DNA from 3 places in the Pontibacillus salicampi genome. Region 2 is predicted to be linked to each of the others. Evidence: riboswitches for the same ligand, from Rfam matches in the RefSeq annotation. Region 2 holds a riboswitch; each other region holds the start of a gene.

Region 1 (7,490 bases), on a different contig from region 2:
AAACGAATTGTCGAGGTTGTAGAAGAAGTATTTAGTAGAAACCATAACAATACAGTTATTGTTACTCATGGAAACTTAATGTCCTTACTTTTAATGTATTATAATAAGGATTTTGGCTTTAATGATTGGAACGATCTTAGTAATCCGGACGTGTTTGTCCTAATAAACAATAGTAATCAGGTAACGTTTAAACGAATATGGAAATAATAGAATATGCATTATACAGAATGTGAAGTAATGTAAGGGTGTGTTAGTTATTTTCCACACCTATAAAAAAGTATGACGGAGAATATCCATAAGCCAGGGAGCGTGAAACAATCAATCTTCTTGTGATTGGAGCCTTTCTATCTTCTATAGGAAATCTTGTTTCTATAAACACCCTGAAGTATGTAGGGATTATTTTGTTCGCAGTGGCTGGAGTCATTAGTGGAGTAATTATGTGGAAAAAAAGTAAACTTAGAAGCGTAATCATAACATTGTTCGTTACAGGAGCCATTGCTGCCTTGGCTTAATTATTAACTACTTGGCTTTTTTAGGAAAATGTGTCGCATCCAAGCCACAAGGGAAGCGACACATTTAGTTTCTCAACAGTTTGTGAGGTGCATTTCAAACAAGGTTACTGTAGTATAGGTGAGTGGACAGGTGATATTTTGGTTAAAGGCTTCCATTAAAAGCCTCTAAATCCACCAAACAAGTTACTCAACCATAATGTTAGAGAGGACATTTGATCGAAATACAGCAATAATCCTAGCACAATCATTATAGCTCCACTACCTTTCATTATGTTTTTAGAGTACTTTACTAACAGCTTGGTCTTACTTAAGAAAAAGGACATCACTAAAAATGGTATTGCAAACCCAAGGCTATAAAAGGATGTATAAAGCAGACCCTGACTAGGGTTGGTCGCGGACAATGTTAAAACAGATGTCATGATCGGTCCAATGCAAGGAGTCCATCCAGCTGCAAATGCCATCCCAACAAAGAAGGATCCCACATAACCGAGTGATTGACTTTTGTAATGTACACGCTTTTCCTTCATTAAGAATGTGGGTTGGAAAACTCCGATTAGAAATAGACCCATTATTACGATTATGATAGCCCCTAGCATTCTAATAGTCTCTTGATATCCAGAAAATAGTTCACCAATAAATGTAACTGCTGAGCCTAACGCGAAGAAAATGACAGAAAGTCCTACTACGAATAAAATGGTATGGATAGTAATAGATCTCTGTGCTTTGCGCGGCAAAGATGCTCTGTCAGAGAGCTGTCCTACTGACACTCCCGAAATATAAGAGATAAAAGACGGATACAAGGGGAGAACGCAAGGGGAAACAAAGGATAAAATACCTGCTCCGAATGCTAACCAAATGCTTAATTCCATAATCTACCCCCAGCTAATATTATTTACATATTATTCTAATTATAACAACCCTAAAACGATAGTAACATATAAAAAATAGAGGTATAGAGATGAAGCTGTTGCAAAAGCAGTGGATGAGAAGCTTACTGCTAATAGTTGTTTTATGGTTTTTACTAATAGGGGATACTATATCTTTGTTTTTCGGAATATTGACTATTAGTTTAACAGAACTATCCATATTATTACATTATTACATATGAAGAGGATCAAACAATCCGAGCTCTAATTTGTTTCAGTTCAGTGATCAAATTAAGCTGGTTCGGGTTAACGCGAGTGCTTCATAAGTATATTATTCGCTCTTCAAAGCAAAAACAAAGCCTCATTACGGCAATGACAGCCGTTTATGAGGCTTTGTTTTATATGTTTGAAACATATGAAATAGCTTCTTCTACACATATTGAGCTTCCTGCTGACGCTCTTTTTGGAAAACGTATAGTAAATCTTCGATCATGGCACTCGCCGTTGGGAGTTTTCCTGCACCTGGTCCTGATAATGTTATGGAGCCAAGCAGGTCAGTCTGGATAGAGAGCGCGTTTTCTACCCCATCTATGTTGTAGAGGGGATGGTCCTCATTTAGCTGCATGGGCTGGATGGATGCTCTTGGTGCTCCGTGGCGTAATTCAATGGTAGCCACGTGCTTCCACTTTTGCCCTTGTATAGTCGCCTTATCAATATCTTGACTGGAAATAGTACGTATTCCTTCCAAATAAACTTCATCCCAGTTTGGTTGATCCTGATAGGCAAGCTGACTTAGAATCATAGCTTTATAGAATGCATCATAGCCATCGACGTCATTGCTTGGGTCAGCTTCTGCGTAGCCTTTTTGCTGGGCTGCCAGGAGAGCATCTTCAAAAGAATTTTGGTGCTTGGTCATCTGTGTCAGAATATAGTTGGATGTTCCGTTTACGATACCTTGGATACTCTTTATTTGATTTACTTGCAGCATCTGATCAATGGTTCGAATAACCGGGGTGCCACCAGCTGTTGTTGCTTCGTACCCAATCCATACATTATGCTCTTTAGCCAGTTCAAGGAGGTGTGGACCGTAATGGGCAAACATCTCCTTGTTTGCCGTTATCACGTGTGCTCCGTGCTCAATAGCTCGTGTTACATACTGATAGGCAGGCTGTTTTCCAACAATGGCTTCCAGGACAACGTCTACAGGCTGTTGAAAGACTTCTTCAATGTCTGTTGTCACTTGTACAGAATCGGGGAGGTTTCGTTTCTTATTAGAGTCCTTGACAAGAATGCTCGTAATTTCAATTGGCGTACTTAATTTCTTTTGTATATATTCATGGTGGGTATGAAGTGTTTCCCATACACCCTCTCCAACTGTTCCAAATCCTAGTATTGCGACCTTAATCGTCATCTACATCTTCCTTTCTTCCGTATCATCTAAGGTGACAAAGAGAGCCATCCGTTTAACGGCGCTCTCTTTGTGCATCAGTTATACTTTAGTCGTTTCACGGTTATTGTTCGTAGTTCGAATGGACTGTGCAAGACGATAGACACTGTCCGTTTCTAAGTAGGAAATGGAGTAATGGTCTAACTTATCCTTTATATCCTCATCTATAATATGCTGTGTGATAAAAACGGTAGCACTTGGGAATTGTGAGATGGCTTTTTCAACTCCCGTGCTGCTCAAAGCATACACAATATCGGTATGCTCTACCTGTGCCTCGCTGTCAAACAGCAACTGAAACCCTAGTCTTTCTAATTTGGAAAATTCTTCAGGTTTACTTGTACGATCGGCTCCATATACAGTAATTACTTTTGGTCTAGCCTCATTTTCATCTCGATAAAGAGAAGAAGTGAGGATGGTTTCTACAGCTGCTGGTTGTGCTGCACTGCTATATTGGAATCCTGTCGCCTGATATATCGCATGCTCTAAATCTGCAATCAAATCTTCTACAGCTTCTAGTCCAACGGATAAACGGATTAAATCCTCTGTTACTCCTGATTTCTTTAAATCTTCCTCATTCAATTGCTGATGGGTAGTAGTTGCTGGGTGAATGATAAGAGATTTGGCATCGCCTACGTTAGCCACATGAGACCACAGTTTGATATTATCTATAACCTCTCTACCTTCATTCCGGCCACCTTTAATACCGAATACAATCATTGAACCAAACCCATTATGCAAATATTTGCTAGCTAATTCGTAAGAGGGATGATTGCTTAATCCAGGGTAGGATACCCATTCCACACCTGGATGATTTTCGAGATAAGTAGCAATTTGCTCCGCGTTTTGTACATGTCGTTCCACTCGAAGCGGTAATGTTTCGAGCCCTTGCAGTAAATAAAAGGCATTGGTTGGACTTAAGCACGCTCCAATATCACGTAGCAGCTGAACCCTTAACTTAATAGCGAATGCTGCTGGTCCGGCATCGATTCCATAACGAAGACCATGATAACTCTCATCAGGTTCGGTAAACCCTGGGAATTTATCTTGATTCCAATTGAATCGGCCACTATCCACAACAACTCCACCAATAGAATTACCGTGTCCTCCGAGCCATTTCGTTGCAGAGTGAACAACAATATCAGCTCCCCAGCTGATGGGCTTACAAATGTGAGGGGTAGCAAAGGTGCTATCCACAATCAGTGGTATGTGATGAGCATGAGCAACATCTGCTATTGCTTCAAGATCTAGGACATCTAAGCTCGGGTTCCCAATGACCTCAGCAAACACAGCTTTGGTTTTAGACGTAATGGCTTCGTTAAATTTCTCAGGGTCAGTACCATCTACAAATGTTACATGAATGCCGTATTTTGGTAATGTGACAGCAAATAGATTATAGGTTCCACCGTATAAGTTGGTGGAGGCGACGATTTCGTCTCCCGCCTGAGCAAGATTTAGTATGGATAATGTAATAGCAGCCATTCCGGAAGAAGTAGCTACCGCAGCTATCCCATCTTCTAATAGTGCGATTCGCTGCTCGAATGCGTCTACAGTAGGGTTATTAATTCTTGTATAAATATTACCAGGTTCACTAAGTGCAAATAAATTTTGGGCATGGTCTGTGTCGTTAAATACGTATGATGTAGTTTGATAAATAGGTACAGCTCTTGCACCTGCTTCTTTATCAGGGGTTTGGCCTCCATGTAGGCTAAGTGTTTCTAAACGATACGTATGAAATGGTAGTGTCATGGTACAATTCCTCCTTGATTAGATGATGTCTAGGGAAATTGCCTGACAGGTAAGGGAAAAGAGGGGATAATAGAAAAAACCCTCTTCATAAGAAGAGGGTTTATATGTACCGTCCTCCTCTTATCTTCCAGATCCGCATGACCTGTAGGATGTAGCACCTTTTCAAACGATGTTGAAAGGTTGCCGGGCTTCACAGGGCCTAGTCCCTCTGCCGCTCTTGATAAGAGATTAAATTGTCAGTTAGCATTTAGTCATTTACTACTCAAAAGTATAAACGATAGGTCAGTATTTCGTCAACACAATTAATTGACTTATTCGAAAATTTAAAACTGTAATTATGTTCATTGTTTCACAAAGTAAGTCTGTTTGGTACAATATAGGAAATAGCGCTAGGGAGGGGAAATGAAGTGAAACAAAAAATTATTCTATTCGATGGAGTGTGCAATTTCTGTGATGGAGCTGTTCAATTTATTATAAAGCGAGATAAAAAGGAACAATTCTACTTTGCTTCACTGCAAGGAGAGGAAGGGCAACGTTTAGTAGATGAGTACGAGGTGGATAAACAAACAGACAGCATTATCTTATTGGAAAAGAATCACGTTTATACTAAATCTACTGCTAGTTTAAGGATTTTGAAAGAAATGTCAGGCTTATGGAAGCTTTTATATATATTAATAGCAGTGCCTCCTTTTATTCGGAATAAAATGTATGACTTGCTAGCAAGGAACCGATATAAATGGTTTGGGAAGAAATCCGAATGTACACTACCATCTCCTTCGGTTCGGAAAAGATTTTTGGATTAAATACGAAATAAATTCACTGGTCCTCCAAAAGTGAATAGGAATGCTACATTAGAAGGATTGCTGACGACAAGGGATGTCATTTATCTCCTTCTTAGGAGAATAGAAAGGAAAAGGCTTCTTAATCACTATATCTACTTGATTCAAGAGAGCACACAGCCATTATGGTGTATTTTATCTAATCACCAAGGAATAAAAGAGAAGTATGGAATGTCATCATCTTTGGCAATGATAGGTATAACACTATACACATACAAGAGGTGCATTTACGTGGATATTATGATGGATAGTATAAAGGTTATCCTGCGTATTGTAACGATTCTTCCTTTTATGCTTGTAATAGGTCTATATATGGGTAAACGCTCTATAGGAGAACTTCCGGTATTTGATTTTCTTGTAGTGCTTGTTTTGGGAGCTGTAGTTGGTGCCGATATAGCAGACCCGAGTATAGATCATATTCACACCATAGTTGCAATGATTGCGATAGCGATATTACAGAAGCTTATTATAAGGTTGAAATTGAAACATCAAAAGGTTGGGAAGTTACTTACTTTCGAGCCTACAGTAGTAATGTATAAGGGAACCTTCCTTATGGAGAATATGCAGCGTATCCAGTACTCGATTGATAATATTCTACAAATGCTGAGAGAGAAGGACGTATTTCATACAAAGGATGTGGAACTTGCCATTATAGAGGCGAATGGAAGGCTTAGTGTGAAATTATATCCTGCTAAAGAAAGTGTCATTCGGGAGGATATGTCCATTTATACATCTGGTGATAATTACGAAATTCCGGTTATTCTCGATGGGAAGATACAATATGATTTACTGCAGGAAGTAAATAAAACAGAGACGTGGCTGATTGACAAGCTTAATACAGTCGGGGAACATAGCATATCATCTATTTTCTACGCAGCAGTTAACTCTAAGGGGGAGTTAATTATGTCCAAGAAACAGTCACGCATGGATCATGTGCCTCCTTATAAACACTAAGTATGCAATTTGAGTTCCACACTTATACATATATAAGTTCCGCTTAGCCAACACGCTGGCTAAGCATTTTTTTGTAACCCGATCGTTCTAAATACACTAGTAATGCAAATGGTTCTGGTGAGAGCACTTGTGTTCTGTTACTCTGAGTAAAATAAATAAACTCGAACGGGAGGAATAGATATGAGTGAACATAAATATTCAAAAACGTGGAAAATATATAGCAAATGGAATATAGGTTCGGATTTGTCTGAGCTTCCTATTCCCATTCAGGTAATTGGCGAGCAAATGGAAGAATTAAAGAAGCTGGTGGAACAATTAGAAATTACAGCAACTCCTGAGGTAAATACCTTGGAACACACTATTCACACCTTAGAAGAAATAAAAGATAGTCTAGCAGAGATTAGTTCTCTCTTAACCTGTAAACGAGCAGAAAACACACAAGAAGAGGAAACACCACAATGGAAGGAAGCTGTTTCTAGCCTTCGCTTAGATTTTCAATCACAAGCGGACAGATTGTACAAGCTTCTATTCAAATTAGAGGAACCGGTCTGGAAACGTATCCTGGACCAGTTACCACATTACCAATTTATTTTAGAAGAATGGCGAGATAAGGCCGGTAGAGCATTGGGCGAAAGAGTAGAATTTCTATTAGAGGATGGGTACTACTGCTGGGAAGACCTATATCATCAAACAGTAAACGATATGACTATTTACATGGTGATAGGCAAAGAGAACAGAAAGCTAACCATTGCCCAAACTAGAAATTTACGCTCCCACATGATGAAGGATGTTCGGGTACATTCTTTTCAACAATTACATCATGCATTCGAAGATAAATCTAATATCTTTTCCTCCATTCTAAACCGAATTGCTGGAGTTAGGACCCGCTTGTGTGAATTAAGAGCGATAGACACGCCGTTCGACGAAGCTCTTACCAATAACCGTATAAAGAAGGAAACGCTTCAGGTGATGTGGGACGTCATTGAGCGCAACAAACAACCCTTTATAGATTACTTATCTCATAGAGCTAAATTATTTGGCAATCAAACTATGAAGGCGTATGACTTTTGGGCCCCCATTAATAAGGAAGTAGCCTCCTATGATTATGATCAAGGTGTGGATTTTG
Region 2 (7,490 bases):
TAAAATATTCCACTATCTACTGAATCACTCTAACCAGATTTTAACTAAGGAACAAATCTATGCCAGTGTTTGGGGGCAGCCATTCGTAGAGGGGGACAAAACCTTACATGTTCATATTCGTTATCTGAGACAAAAAGTGGAAAAAGATCCACAAAACCCAACGATTATTGAAACAATTCGTGGGCTTGGATATAGGGTGAGACAGTGAATTTGTCCAAAAAGTACGTGCTGATTATTGTATTTTCCATTTTATTATTTCCTATCTCTTATTTAGGGGTTAATTTTATTTATTACATAGTTCTCTCCCAAATTGGTAATTTGTCTTCTGAAGACTTTTACACAAAAGAAGAAGTGGAGAAAAGATGGGAAGGGTTGTCGGAATCTCAATCCGGTAAATCCGACGAAGCAATTCTCTCCCGTTTACAAACGGAAGTTAACCAATACCCAGGATCACGGGTGTTATGGGTTAGCGACGATGGGGAGCGTTTGTTGGTGGTTGGAGATTGGAATGACTTGGAGGGAGGCGATTGGGATGCTAGTCAGACTGTTCGATTTATGGACAGGCAACAAAACGATGCCTACTTCACGACCAATACTTATATTGATGGTTCCAACCATAGTGGTTATGTCTTCTTAGAGGTACCTAGTTCTTCCTTGGGGACCAGCTGGGAAGTGCTGAGAGACAGGTATGCATTTATTTGGTTCTTTGCCCTTGGCTTCATATGGATGTTATTCATCTTCATCTCATGGTTGTTCTTTAAGAAGATTAGTAACCGGTTAACGAATATGCAGAACAGCATGGAGATTAGCAGTAACCAAATGGTCCCCATGAAATTAACGGTCCATAAGGAAGATGAGATTGGACAGTTAGAACATTCCTTCAATGATATGGTGGAAAAATTGAATGAGAGTCGGCAGAAAGAAAAGGATGAAGAAGCCATCCGTAAACAATTAGTTTCCAGTTTATCACATGATTTGCGGACACCATTATCCATTATTAATGGCCATGCCCATAAAATGAGTCAAATTGAATTAAGCGACGAGGTTCGGGATTCTGTTACGGTTATTCAGGATAAGGTAGCTTTTCTAGCAGAACTCATTGATAACCTCTCTTCGTTTACAGTGCTACGAGAGGGGAAGCTTCCCATGCATCCTCAAATGGTAGATATCGTCCAGGCAACTAAATCGTCGTTAATCGCTTATTATCCTATTCTAGAAGAAAAAGGGTTCGATATTGATATTGATTTACAAGGGTCTATTCAGTGGTATATCGATGAAACGTGGTTCAGAAGGATCTTGGATAATCTATTCCAAAACGTGAAGAGACATGCGGGGGAGGGGAAGTATCTTGCCGTCAGCACTACCGAAATGCATGGTAGGGAGGCACTTCGGATAGAAGATCGAGGGCCTGGCATGAGAGCCGTGTCTGACCAAAAAGGAACTGGTATTGGTTTATCCATCGTAGAAATGATGTTAGACCAAATGAACTTGGAAAAGACGGTATATGATGGAGCATCAGGCACGACCATTCTTATCTACCCCAAACCACAAGACTTGTATTAACAGGTGTTGTGGTTTTTTTTGTGGATTAATCTAAATTTAAACTTGTTTCTCCCCTTATTTTAATCATCATTTCTTATACTTCTATTAAATCAAATTAATCTAAAGGAGTGCTGTCATTATGAGTGTCGTAGAGGTAGAGAATCTGAACATTGATATCAAACGAAAGAAGATATTACAAAACGTCAATGTGTCTTTTGAAAAGGGAAAGATTTATGGGCTGCTAGGACCTAACGGGGCTGGAAAAACTACCTTATTAAAGGCCATGCTGGGGGTATTCCGTCCCAATTCGGGTTCCATTTCCTTTAAGGGTCAGGATATTTATCAACACTCTAAGAGGGACTTAATTAGTTCCATTGGAAGCATTATTGAATTTCCAGGTTTCTATGATAACCTTACGCTTCAGGAAAATTTAACGTTACATCTGAAGTATCTGCAAAAAGACACCTCTTCTCAGCATATTAATCGTCTGTTGCAAACAGTGGGTCTATACCAATTTAAAGAAAAACGTTTTTCAGAAACCTCCCTTGGCATGAAACAACGTTTGGGAATTGCTAGAGCTATGTCACATAACCCTGATCTATTGCTATTAGACGAACCGACCAATGGATTAGACCCTCATGGCATCAAAGAAGTGAGGGAAATGTTGATTAGAGAGGTGATTAGTTCCAACAAGACCGTTATTATCTCCAGCCATTTGTTAAATGAGATTGATCTTATGGCTGACGAATTGGTGTTTATGAATAATGGTGAGATCATTTTTGAAACTACGAAGATGAAAGATCATACACATATTTATTTATATAGGCTGCGGATGCCTTCTAGTATGACAAAAACGTTTCCACGCGAAGACTTGTTGGAAGAGTGTCAAGGACATGAGGTGTACACAGGTAAAGATGAGTTGGAATTTGTTTCCCCTCTTTCGCAAAAAGAAATTGAGAATCTTTTGGAACAACATCAAGTTCCAACCATCATGCTGGAAGTATTTGAACTTACGTTAGAGGATTTATATTTAAAACTATTGGAAAAGGGTGAAGAAAATGAAGTTGCTTATTCGTAATGAATTGATGAAAATGAAACGGTTGAAAATGGTCTATGTCATATTAGTATTGAGCTTCCTGCCTTACTTTATCAACACAGGGGGAATGATGCTGATGGCAGGAGGGATGGATGCGGAGAAATATTATTTCTTTGTATTTAATCAGTATGCCATTTTATTCCCTACGTTAGTGTTTATCTTTGCAGGGTTCTTTTTCTATACTGAATTTCAAAATAAAACGACACTGAACTGGATTTCGTATCCTTACCATAATTTCAGTTTGTTGCTATCTAAGGTGCTAGCCTGTTCGATACTGTTAATGGCTACATCATTCTTGAATCATGCTCTTCACACTCTGACGATTGGATCTTTGTTCGACATTGGCTTTGGAGGTCTGATTACGAGGTTTCTAACCTCTATGCTATTTTCCGGCTTAACCATTCTCATTGTGCCGTTGGCAGCTCTGCTTGCGTTTAGTACAAGAAATATTTTGTCCGTGGTGATTGCGGGGGTAGCCTCCATCTTTGTGACCACTATTTTGCTGGGTGCTGATTTCGGCATTGTGTTTCCATTCTCCTTCATTTATCGTTTTAGTATTCAATACTTCGATGCTTCCATGGGATATGAAAACCAAGACCTAGTGTTAGGAGGATGCGCTATTTTGGCAGGCTACCTACTTGTATCATTGTTCGGACTATACAGGTATTCCAAAATGACTCGTATGAGTACTTAATAGCAGAATTATGAAGACAATAGGATTTTTACTTCTGGATAGGTATGATCCGCATGAAATGGTTATAAAAGTCACAGTTCATGAACTGTGACTTTTTGAATGGTAAAGAGACAAAATCCTAAACATCCTCCAGGACTTCAGGGCTTTGCGTGACAGAGAAGTAATCGGTTATTCTGGAAAGGAACAACAAACAAGAAGATTAAGGGGTAGAGCATGAAGGACATATATAGTGACATAATACAATTTCGCGGATCCCATTATGATTTTGGGGTAAGGCAAGGGGAAGAAATGCGGAATTCGTTAACAGTACAAAATCGAGAAAAGCAATGGAAGCTTCGTAAGCCTAGATTTTCAGTAGAGGAAGAGGAAGTAAAAGATGCTATCACCCGTTTCGCTCCTGGTGTTTGGGAGGAGCTAATCGGGATAAGAGATGCGCTAGGATGGAGCATGGAGCGAGTAATGATGGAATTTGGAGGCTATCGACTAGACTATGTGAAATCAGGGTGCTCTATTTTAACTGGGGACGATTACATGGTTCGTAATTACGATTATCAGCCGAAAACATACGAAGGGCGATACGTATTATTTCAGCCAACGGACCAAGGCTATGCTATAATTGGTCCTTCCCAACGGATTACAGGGCGAATGGATGGAATGAACGAGAAGGGGCTTGCGCTTGGATATAATTTTATGCATCGTAAAAAACCTGGAATCGGGTTTATTTGCTGTATGATTGGCCGTTTGATTCTAGAATCGTGTGCGGATGTAGAGGAAGCGATATCAATGCTGAAGGAGATACCTCACCGCCATTCCTTTAGTTATATCGTATTGGACCGTAGCGGAAAAACATATGTGATTGAAACGACACCAAGGGGCGTAAAGGTTAGGGAATCTAATACGTGCACTAACCATTTCGAGCATATGAAGGAAGAAAATCGAAATTATCTCGTCGATTCGTATCGCCGGCTGGAAACAATGGAGGCGGCAAGACAGCATAAACCTTCAGCTTATGAGGCATTTCGCCTGTTGAATGATTCTGACAGAGGTGTATTCTCAGATGAATATCAAAACTGGGCAGGAACCATTCATACAGCTGCTTATTTCCCGAAGGAGGGAAAGGTGTGGTTTGCTCTGGGCGGAGACAAAGAGCCGATAGTATTTGATTTCAAAGCCTGGCTGGAAGGCTTGAATGTTGAAGACAAGTTCATTACTGGCTCAGTGGATACCGATCTTCCATTTCCACATATGGACAAAAATGCAAAGTAGAGGGAGAATGTTTCCATGTATTTAACCATTCAAGAAACAGCAGAATATTTAGAGCTTCCCGAAGAATACGTAGAAAAAATGGTGTTTAAGGGACGTATTCGAGCCCTGCATGACGGAACGCAATATCTTATTTATAAAGACCAGTTTCAGCAGTATTTTGAACAAATCGAACGCTATCGGAAGCAAATACAAGAATACCTTAATGAACCCATTCCTGAGGATATGGACGTTAAGGATGAAGATTAAAAAAGCTTGTAGAACATAACCGGTTGTTCTACAAGCACTTAAAAAGATTTTCAGCTGGCAAAATGTCTTCATTGCAATAATAATTTACGCAACGCACTATTCTTTCACAGCAATAGCTTCTATCTCTACTTTTGCACCTTTTGGTAATGCGCTTACCTCGATAGCTGCTCTAGCAGGGTATGGTTCACTTAAGAAGCTAGCGTACACTTCATTTACTGCTTGGAAATCCTCCATATTTGCTAAATAAATATTGGCTTTTGCGATGTGCTTGTAGTCTAAACCAGCTTCACTTAATATCGCGCCAACATTTTTCATGACTTGCTCTGCTTGCTCTCTCACATCACTTGAAACAAATGCCTGCGTATTAGGATCTAAAGGAATTTGGCCAGAAATGAATAAAAGATTACCAAGATCAACGGCCTGAGAATAAGGTCCGATTGCTGCGGGTGCTTTGTCAGTGGAGATTGTGTTAAACATAAGGGCATTGCTCCTTTTTATCATTATTTGTATAAGATAGTGCTAGGATAACACATTCTAAAGGATTGAGAATGAGTAATATTCGAAAAATAACAAATTTCATGGGGCTGGGTAGATTTATTTTTCTTTTTACTCAGAATGTGATAGTTTATGTGTAATGCCATCCCAAATCGTTTTATACGACTGCGGGAACTTAACCACCTGTCGGGATGGCAGGCTTTATATATGTTTGTTTTAAGCATGCTAATGCAGCTGCATTCATATACTGGAAGAAGTAAGTTAAAATCCTTTACTTCGCTACCAAATGAGTGTATTATATTGATTAACAAAAATATTCATAACGCATAACTTCTTATCCAGAGAGGCGGAGGGACTGGCCCTTTGATGCCCGGCAACCATTCTTTAAGACTATGTGTCTTAACCGAAACGGTGCCAATTCCTGCAAGGTGAGAGCCTTGGGAGATGAGAGGATCGTACAGATAAACTTACGACCCCTTTCTTGGATAAAGAGAGGGGTTTTTTGCATTAAAAAACTCGTCGATCTCTTTGAAACAAGAAGTTTCCGTTATACAGAAAGGAAGAGATGAAGATGGCAACAGCATATTTTGGAGCAGGGTGTTTTTGGGGTGTAGAGGCTTTTTTTGAACGGTTAACCGGAGTTACGGCAACCCGAGTAGGATATTCCGGAGGTACAGTGGAAAACCCATCCTACGAGCTAGTGAAAAGTGGAGTTACCGGACATGCGGAAACTACAAAGGTAGAGTTTGATCCTTCTGTGATCAGCTATGCTTCCCTAGTAGACCAGTTCTTCGAGGTCCACGACCCTACCCAAATTAATCGTCAGGGAGAAGATGTTGGCACGCAATATCGTTCCGTTATTTTCTTCTTGGATGATGAGCAAAGGCAAGTAGCTGAAGAGAAAATTCAGGAATGGTCAGACAAAGGTATATATAAGCTGCCAATAGCAACACAAATTAAAAAAGCTGCGCCATTCTATGACGCAGAAGAATATCATCAGAAATATCTCCAGAAACACGGGTCTGTTTCCTGTGGGATATAATGTGAGGGTCCTCCTCACATTATATTTTAAGCTTTATAATACCAACGGGGGTAAGCGAAAAAGAAGCGTAGCACCATGTAAATTGGTATAATAGGAGCAAATCTAAAGTGCAAGGTGTGGATACGATGCAACATGCCAATTCAATAGAAGAAGTGCGTTCCTTTGTTCAATCTGAAGAGATATCTCTTCTTTATATATCAAGACCTAACTGTTCTGTCTGTCACTCCCTTCTACCGCAAGTAGAAGCATTACTTTTAGAGTATTCTTCCGTACAATCCTTACATGTAGACGCAGAACACATTCCTGACATTGCAGGAGAGTACGAGATTTTCACTGTTCCAGTACTAATCGTTTCCGTTAATGGAAAGGAAATGTTCCGAAAAGCACGCTTCGTTCCAATAGATGAATTAGACCATCAATTAGAGCGGCTTACAAGTGCATTAAACCTTTAACTCAACCCTGACTCTCTTACACGAAGAGTCAGGGTTTTTTTGAGCGTCTGTGAAAGGCACATTATAGAATATCAACGGATTCTAAAGCGATAGGCGCTTCCTTTGGTATTTGTTATAAGTCAAGGAGCAGCATCATAAGGTTTGGAGGAGTTAAAAAAAGGAAAAGAATATAGAAGAAAAAAAGTTCACGGAGGGTCGTTATGCCTTGGGATACAGAGAATTATCCTAGTTCCTTAAAGAATTTGGATTTGCCAGTTCGAAAAAAAACTATTGAAATTGCTAATGCTATGCTGGATGAGGGTTACGAGGAAGGGAGAGCTATTCCTATCGCAACGGAACAAGCGAAGGAATGGTTTGACAACGCTTCTCAAGATGAAATTGAGGAAATGAGACACAAGCCTGACACCTCTTTAAAGCAGAGGGATCCTGAAGATCAGCAGTATGAGAATCGACCAGAGCTGCTCGATAAAGGGGAGCACGTAGTAAGTCACGAAAATGGGTGGGCTGTGCAGGCTGCTGAAGCAAAAAAGCCTGCAGCTACATTTTCCAACAAAGCGGATGCGATAAACAGGGCGAAAGACATTGCGTCCAATAAAGGTACACAAGTCGTTATCCATAAAAAAGATGGAACTATTCAGGAGACTACATCGTATTAAA
Region 3 (7,490 bases), on a different contig from region 2:
TCCCAGTTTGATTATTACTTGGAAGAAACGACGTCTTTATGATGTGGATACTCTACACTAGTATTTTTGTCTACCATACTAACTACCACGAAAACCAATGTAGAGAGAGGCAGGGCATACATTAATGGGTCTATATGTGTCCAGGGGTATGCGAGCAGTGCTTCTTTTCCAAATATTGCATTAGATAATCCAATGACACCTGATTCTGAAACATGTAAAAACAAAAAGCCGAATACACTAATGGTAAACCCTGTAATAATACTAGATATTGCTGCTGCTTTTGTAGCACCTTTCCAGAATAGCGCTCCGATTAAAGTGGGTAAAAATCCTGCTGCACAAATTCCGAACCAGAATGCTGTCGCTCTAGCAATTACTCCACCAGGCAGGACATAAGCTAATAAAATAGCTGCTGCTACGCCTACAATTACTCCTAACCTTGTCATGCTGTGTTTCCCTTTTTGCTGTCCTATGTTTAACGTTCTCATAATATCCTCTCCGAATGCGGAGGCCTGTAGATGGATTAAAGAACTGACTGTCGTTATAGTAGCGGATAATAAGGTTAACGTAAATAAATAGATAAACCACTCGGGCATTACTTCATTAATATATCTTGGGATTACCAAGTCTGAATTACCACCTGCTGCAGTTATTGCTAATTGATTACTTGTTTCCACGAAATAAACGTTACTTAATGGTCCAATAATAAATGCAGATCCAGTCATAAAGAAAATAAAGATGCCACCAATTAATACAGAGCGATACAGTGCCCTGTCGTCTCTTACAGTCATACATCGCATCATTAATTGTGGCTGAGCTAATACTCCAATGCCTACGCCCATGATAATAGTACTTACGAGTGTCCACCATAAGGGCGACCCGAATACAGGCATACTAGTCCAGCCTTGATGCCCACCTGAAGAAAGAGATTCTGGAACCATGTTCTTCAGGGAGCTCAAGGCAGCATGCCCATCCATTACACCTCCAACAGCTTGATAGGTCACAAACAATAATACTACCATTCCAATAAGCATAATTACCGCCCCAAAGGCATCGGTGTACATTACAGCCTTTATCCCACCACTGATAACATACAGAGCAACTATGGCAGCGAGTAGAAATAATGACACATTGAAATTAATAGACAGGGATTCTTGTAAAAAACGACCGCCCCCAATAAGAACGATACTCGTGTAGGCAGGCATAAAAATAAAAATCATTGCTCCAGAGAAAATAGTAATAAATTTTGAATTATACCGTCTTCCAAGCAGCATAGGAAATGTAGTTGCATCTAGATCTAACGAAAGCTTCCTGATTCTCGTCCCAAACACAGCAAAAGCCACAAAAATCCCAAGAACAATATTTAAGAAGGCTAGCCACATTAGTCCCATACCAAATATGGAACCAACTCCTCCAAAGCCTACTAGAGCACTTGTGCTTATAAATGTTGCTCCATAGGATAATGCCATAACAACCGGGTTAATATTTCTTCCTCCTACTAAATAATCTGCCTGTGAGGTTGTCTTTTTATAGCCATAGTAAGCCAGCCCTGACATGATTCCAACATAGATAATGACAAGAGGGATTAGAACTGACATATTCATTCTTCATTTCCCCCTTTATTCCACATAATTAACCCAAATAGAATACAGCCAATGGAAGATACAATGGTTAACAGCCATACTAATGCAATAGACGTACTCTCCATTCCCAACACCTGCAACGCCTCCCCTAACATAGTGAATTAATAATTACCATTCATTTATCTGAATATTCTAAATTCAAGTGTAGCATTGGTTCTATAATAAAACCAATACGCAAAACATAGTTTTGTCATACGAAAAAAGTATAGAATAATAGAAAAAGCCTATGATGATCACTCATCATAGGCTTCGAATGAAAATTAACTATGAAATTCTGTGCCGGAATATACAGGCTCTACATACCCCGCTCTTACTACATAATCTCCAAAATGTTCATTGTCATTTCTGTGCTTAGCATATTGAGAGATAATAGGCTTGAGCGTTTCTAAAATTTCTTCTTCCCCAATATTCTCTCGATACATCTTATTAAGCCTTTCTCCGCTGAATCCAGCTCCTAAATACAGATTGTATTTTCCTGGGGCCTTACCGATAAAAGCAATTTCCCCAAGTGCTGGCCTGGCACATCCGTTAGGACACCCTGTCATACGAATTGTAATTTCTTCATCTCGCAGCCCTTCCTCTTCTAAGAGGGCTTCTATTTTATCCACTAAGGATGGAAGATAGCGCTCTGATTCTGCCATAGCCAACCCACAGGTAGGAAAAGCAACACAAGCCATCGAATTTTGACGAAGAGCTGAGTTCTGCTTTCCATCCGTAAGTCCATACTGATCTACGATTGCTTGAATTTCTGCTTTTTTATCGTCTGTTACGTTGGCTATAACCAGATTCTGATTAGCTGTCAATCGGAAATCCCCTGTATGGACGTGGGCTATTTCCCTGAGGCCCGTCATTAGCTTATACTCTTCTGTATCCTTAATACGCCCGTTCTGGATAAATAATGTTAAATGCCAGTTTCCTGCACCTTCTACCCAGCCATAACGGTCCCCGTTATGATCAAAATGATAGGAGCGTGGCTCTTCTATTTTCCAGCCGATACGTCGATCGAGTTCTTCTTTAATCCAGTCAACGCCCATACGGTCCACTGTGTATTTAAAACGTGCATTTTTTCGTTCTGAACGATTCCCGTAATCCCGTTGGATGGTTACGAGCTTTTCTACGACATCAACGATTTGGTCTACTGGTGTATAACCAATGACCCGTGCCAGTTGAGGATATGTGTTCGTGTCCCCATGGGTCATCCCCATACCACCACCAACTGCAACATTAAAACCGACAAGCTTTCCTTCTTCTAAAATTGCAATTAAGCCGATATCCTGTGAGAAGACATCCACATCATTAGAAGGTGGTACTGCAATACCTATTTTAAATTTTCTTGGCAAATAAGTTGGTCCATAAATGGGTTCTACCTCTTCTTCAGCCTCTCTTGTATCAAGAACTTTCTCCTCGTCTAACCAAATCTCGTGATAAGCCATCGTCTTAGGAATAAGATGATTACTAATGGCTTTGGACCATTCATACACGTCTGCATGAACCTCTGATTGATATGGATTAGGGTTACACATAACGTTTCGGTTAACATCTCCACAGGCAGCAATACTATCCATAAGAGCTGCATTCATTTGCTGAAGCGTATTTTTCATATTCCACTTCAAAATACCATGGGTTTGAAAGGCTTGACGTGTTGTTAATTTTAATGTTTCATTTCCATATCTGTTAGCGATATCGTCCATAACAAGCCACTGCTCCGGTGTCGCAACTCCGCCTGGAGTTCGAACTCGTATCATAAATTGGTAGGCTGGTTCTAGTTTTTTCTGCTTTCGCTCATTTCTCACATCTCGATCATCTTGCATGTAGCTTCCGTGGAATTTTAATATTTTTGTATCTTCGTCCGGAATACTGGCCGTAATTCTGTCCGCAAAGCTTTCCTCAAGCGTTCCACGTAAATAATTACTTTCTGTTTTAATGTGCTCCATTGCACTAGGAGGGCCGTGCTCTGTATGCTTCTTATCTGTAGACATCATACTACTCCTTTCAAGTTAGAATCTTAGTACACGTCACGTTGATAGCGTTTATCTTTTCTAAGCGTGGTGAGATACTCTTCTGCTTCTTCTTCACTCATGTTCCCTTCTTGTTCTAATACTGTTCGCAATGCTTTGTGTACGTCTTTAGCCATGTATGTTTCATCTCCACAAACATATACATGTGCCCCGTTCAAGAGCCATTGATATACGTCCTTACTTTTTTCAAGTATTCTGTGCTGCACATACACTTTCTCTTCTGTATCTCTGGAAAAGGCTACGTCCATTCGTGATAAGACTCCATCCTTTAACCATTTCTGCCATTCAATCTGATAGAGGAAGTCGGAAACAAAATGCTGCTCTCCAAAGAATAACCAAGTCTCTGAAGCGGATTCTTTTTCTTCCAGCTCCTCAAGGAATGCTCGATATGGAGCAACACCTGTGCCTGCGCCAATCATTATAACTGGTGCGTCTTGAGTTGGAAGCTTAAAATTCGGATTTTTCTGTACAAATATTGGCAGAGAATCACCTGGCTCTGAGCGCTCTGCACACTGGACAGAGCAAACGCCGCTTCTAGCTCTGCCGTGAGCATCATACCTAAGGGCCCCAATGGTTAGATGAACTTCATCCGGATTTGCAGCACCACTGCTAGCAATAGAGTATAACCTTGGTGGTATTTTCCTCAATAGGTTCACGAAGTCTGTAGGCGTTAGTGTCCATGGACCAAAATCTTTAAGTACATCGATAAGGTCCCTGCCATACATGTAGGTTTTCAGCTCTTCGTTTTGCTCCTCTTGTAACAGGGATTGCAGTTGTTCATGCTCTGTAAACTCCACCATCTTCCTTAATACAGGTTTCGTTACACTAGTGATTTCATAAACCTTTGTCAATGCATAGTGAAGAGGTTTCGTACTTCCTTCTTTATCGACTGGAACAGGCTGCTCTGCATCCCACTCCATTACATCTATTAATGTTTGAACTAATATCGGATCATTTTCAGGGAAGATACCAACTGCATCTCCTGGTTCATAAGTAATCCCTGAACCTTCCAAATCTAACTCAAGGTGACGAGTTTCCTTGTTAGAGCCCCGCCCATTTAAATAAATATTTTCTAGTATTTCAGCATGATATGGGTTACCTCGAGAATGTACAGCCTCGTCTTGTAGTGGTTTTGCCTCATCTGGCTCCTCTATTGATGCAGATGAAGGTGCCTCTACAACAGAAAGTACGGAGGAGAACCAAGCTTCAGCGGGCTCATCAAAATCTAAATCACAATCGACTCGTTCTGCGAGACGTTCTCCGCCTAACGCCTCTAATGTTTGATCAAAATCAATTCCGGTCTGACAAAAAAATTCATAAGAGCTATCACCAAGTGACAAGACAGAGAAACGCACGTCTTCTAATTGAGGCGCTCTCTTTCCACGCAGAAATTCATAAAATGATAATGCATTATCCGGGGGATCGCCATCCCCATGGGTACTAGTAATAATAAGAAGATCCTGTACCTTTTTCACATTTTTCGGTTTCATTTCATCCATGGAGGAGACAGTTACAGGAACATCCTTACCTTGTAGTCTATTACCAAAATCCTCTGCCAGCGCCTGAGCATTACCTGTTTGAGAGCCATATAAAATGGTTACCTCCCGTAACGGTACAGCAGATGCCTGATTATTTGCTTCCTCTGACCCCACCGCTTCACCTTCGGCTGGAACCTCGGTAACTGCAAGGTATCCGCTGAGCCATAATTTTTGTTTTTCATTTAATGAAGGAACAAGTTGATTTAATAGATCCGCCTGCTCTTTCGTAAAAGGACTATTTGATACTTGAAATGCCACCATACTCACCTCTCAGATTCATAATTTCACTAAGCTTTTCCATTGGTAACCTCATTATTCTTCTCAAAACACCCTAATCCAAGCAGTTTAGTTGGTTTTTTAAGTTAAAAGCAACCTGTGCTTCCACACACAGGATTACCTACTGCTATTTCATTTCCAAAACAAAAATACCTCTCTACCTAAAGCAAGAAGAGAGGGGAACATTTTTATGTATTCACAGCTCTTCTTATCTTTACAAGTACGATGGCACCTGCTGGAATTGGCACAGTATCCTTCTTCATAAAAATGACCCGTTGCCGAGGCTTCACCGGGCCAGTCCCTCCACCTCTCGAGATAAGAAAACATATATTAACTTTGTTAAATAATATGGATTACTGAAAATCTTATGCCTAATTTTAAGAAATGTCAATATATTATGATAAAATTCCTCTCATAAAATAAAAGAAAAGAAGAGAGCAGACTGCTTCAGCCAGCTCTCTTCCCCTTTCGTTCTAGTCTAATAGATTCACAACTTTTTTCACTGCATGCTTTTTCACTATACCGCCTGAAACCTTCACATGGTCTACTACTGTCTGATCACCAAACTCTGTTAAGAAGTGGGCCATTTCTTCCGTAACTTGATTTTTAATAAGCACCAAAGGCGCTTTGGAAGAGACCGCTAGAGAAGAAGCAGTTAACGCATCCGGAAAATTCTTACCCGTTGCAACAACGACTGTATCCGCTGGTGTATCTGCTCTGAACTGTTGAAGAAGCTTCACTAGCGTACCGTAGCGATCGGCTCCAGCAATTCTCTGCACCAGTTTATCTCCATTTTGTTTATGAATTTTGTCATACACCTTATTATCAATAACACCTGTTCCACCCGTAACCACTACTTGCTTATCTGCTAGGTAATTCAATGCTTCATTAGATACCTTCTCTTGCTTGGTTAATAGGATTGCCCAATCATCCGCTGCAGCGATAGGGGCAGCAGAGAGTGCATCTGCATATTTTTCTCCTGACGCAACAAACACTCCGTTTACCTCATCTAATGCATCTACAATTGCCTCATTTGTTTCATATCGATTATCCCCATGAATTCTTGTCACACTATAGGACTGTTGAGTTAAAGCCGTTTCTATAGCAGGGCTCACTGCTCCTGGTCCTCCAACAATGATAACCTCTTCTGCCTTAAGTCTTTGCAGTTCGTTCATCACTTCTTTGTTTAATTGCTTATCCGTTAGTAAGAGCGGTGCGTTTCCATATTGAGCTGCCAGTGGACCCGCTGACAATGCATCTGCAAAATCGCTTGATGTAGAAAGTACAACCGTTTTGAGCTGCTTATCCTTTGCAAATCCTTTTGGATAAAGGTCCTTCGATATCTCCACTGCCGTCTCTACCCTATTAGAACCTGCTAGCTCCTCCACTTCCACTTTGTGGTCATTGCTAACAATTTGAACTTTGGAAGTATGATATCCTTGCTCGTCCTTCTGTGGATCATACCCCCTCTCTATATTACCGCTAGCATCTACAGAGAACCAATTGATCATCGTAGATTCTGTTATAGTTAAAGTTTCTGCATCTCCTCTAATTCCATCTACTTGAATCGCTTTCGATTCCAATGTCGGCTTCGAGCCATCCATCGTGTAAAAGACGGTCGCAGGTTCGCTTGTTTCAAAGCTGACCTCTACAGCTCCCTTATATCTCCCGCTGCCTGGGAGCATGTTAGAAGTAGGGCCCTCCTTATCCTCCCCATACTTATTTGCAACTTCCATTAATCCGATTAGCCCATTTGAGAATTCCATCGCCTCTTCATATCCTTCTGCAAATTCCGGCTGGAATCCTACTAGTTCCCATTTGTTTTCCTCTGCGTTCCATAAATCCGCACCAACTTCAAAATTCCACGTGTAAATTCCTTTATCATACCAAAGGTTATCTGCGGAGTTTCCTGCCGCAGAATATAATACATCAGGTATCGGACCTGTTCTGCTTGGAAGAATGACGGTTCCTCGGTGCTTCTGAATCTCTTCTAAAATATGTCTGGATGCAGACCAGAA

Evidence for each region. A riboswitch is a leader RNA that binds a small molecule or an ion and turns the genes downstream of it on or off. The one in region 2 is predicted to bind S-adenosylmethionine.
Region 1: linked by a shared signal. The riboswitch ahead of ACFFGV_RS04465 (O-acetylhomoserine aminocarboxypropyltransferase/cysteine synthase family protein) and the one ahead of msrA (peptide-methionine (S)-S-oxide reductase MsrA) in region 2 are both predicted to bind S-adenosylmethionine.
Region 3: linked by a shared signal. The riboswitch ahead of ACFFGV_RS03690 (assimilatory sulfite reductase (NADPH) flavoprotein subunit) and the one ahead of msrA (peptide-methionine (S)-S-oxide reductase MsrA) in region 2 are both predicted to bind S-adenosylmethionine.

What each region holds. Positions count from the first base shown of each region.
Region 1 covers NZ_JBHLTP010000003.1:593,882-601,371, forward strand. The annotation lists gene ACFFGV_RS04450 (histidine phosphatase family protein) at 1-207, shown strand, start outside; gene ACFFGV_RS04455 (cytochrome c biogenesis CcdA family protein) at 668-1,381, opposite strand; gene ACFFGV_RS04460 (homoserine dehydrogenase) at 1,809-2,789, opposite strand; gene ACFFGV_RS04465 (O-acetylhomoserine aminocarboxypropyltransferase/cysteine synthase family protein) at 2,868-4,571, opposite strand; SAM riboswitch class I at 4,689-4,798, opposite strand; gene ACFFGV_RS04470 (thiol-disulfide oxidoreductase DCC family protein) at 4,979-5,374, shown strand; gene ACFFGV_RS04475 (DUF421 domain-containing protein) at 5,651-6,364, shown strand; gene ACFFGV_RS04480 (M3 family metallopeptidase) at 6,545-7,490, shown strand, end outside.
Region 2 covers NZ_JBHLTP010000005.1:42,150-49,639, reverse strand. The annotation lists gene ACFFGV_RS08325 (response regulator transcription factor) at 1-208, shown strand, start outside; gene ACFFGV_RS08320 (sensor histidine kinase) at 205-1,563, shown strand; gene ACFFGV_RS08315 (ABC transporter ATP-binding protein) at 1,682-2,620, shown strand; gene ACFFGV_RS08310 (ABC transporter permease) at 2,601-3,332, shown strand; gene ACFFGV_RS08305 (C45 family autoproteolytic acyltransferase/hydrolase) at 3,546-4,598, shown strand; gene ACFFGV_RS08300 (excisionase family DNA-binding protein) at 4,614-4,844, shown strand; gene ACFFGV_RS08295 (RidA family protein) at 4,941-5,321, opposite strand; SAM riboswitch class I at 5,671-5,790, shown strand; gene msrA (peptide-methionine (S)-S-oxide reductase MsrA) at 5,911-6,381, shown strand; gene ACFFGV_RS08285 (thioredoxin family protein) at 6,507-6,833, shown strand; gene ACFFGV_RS08280 (DUF2188 domain-containing protein) at 7,034-7,489, shown strand.
Region 3 covers NZ_JBHLTP010000003.1:446,850-454,339, reverse strand. The annotation lists gene ACFFGV_RS03705 (sodium:solute symporter family protein) at 15-1,601, opposite strand; gene ACFFGV_RS03700 (symporter small accessory protein) at 1,598-1,705, opposite strand; gene cysI (assimilatory sulfite reductase (NADPH) hemoprotein subunit) at 1,901-3,619, opposite strand; gene ACFFGV_RS03690 (assimilatory sulfite reductase (NADPH) flavoprotein subunit) at 3,646-5,454, opposite strand; SAM riboswitch class I at 5,678-5,794, opposite strand; gene ACFFGV_RS03685 (cell wall-binding repeat-containing protein) at 5,946-7,490, opposite strand, start outside.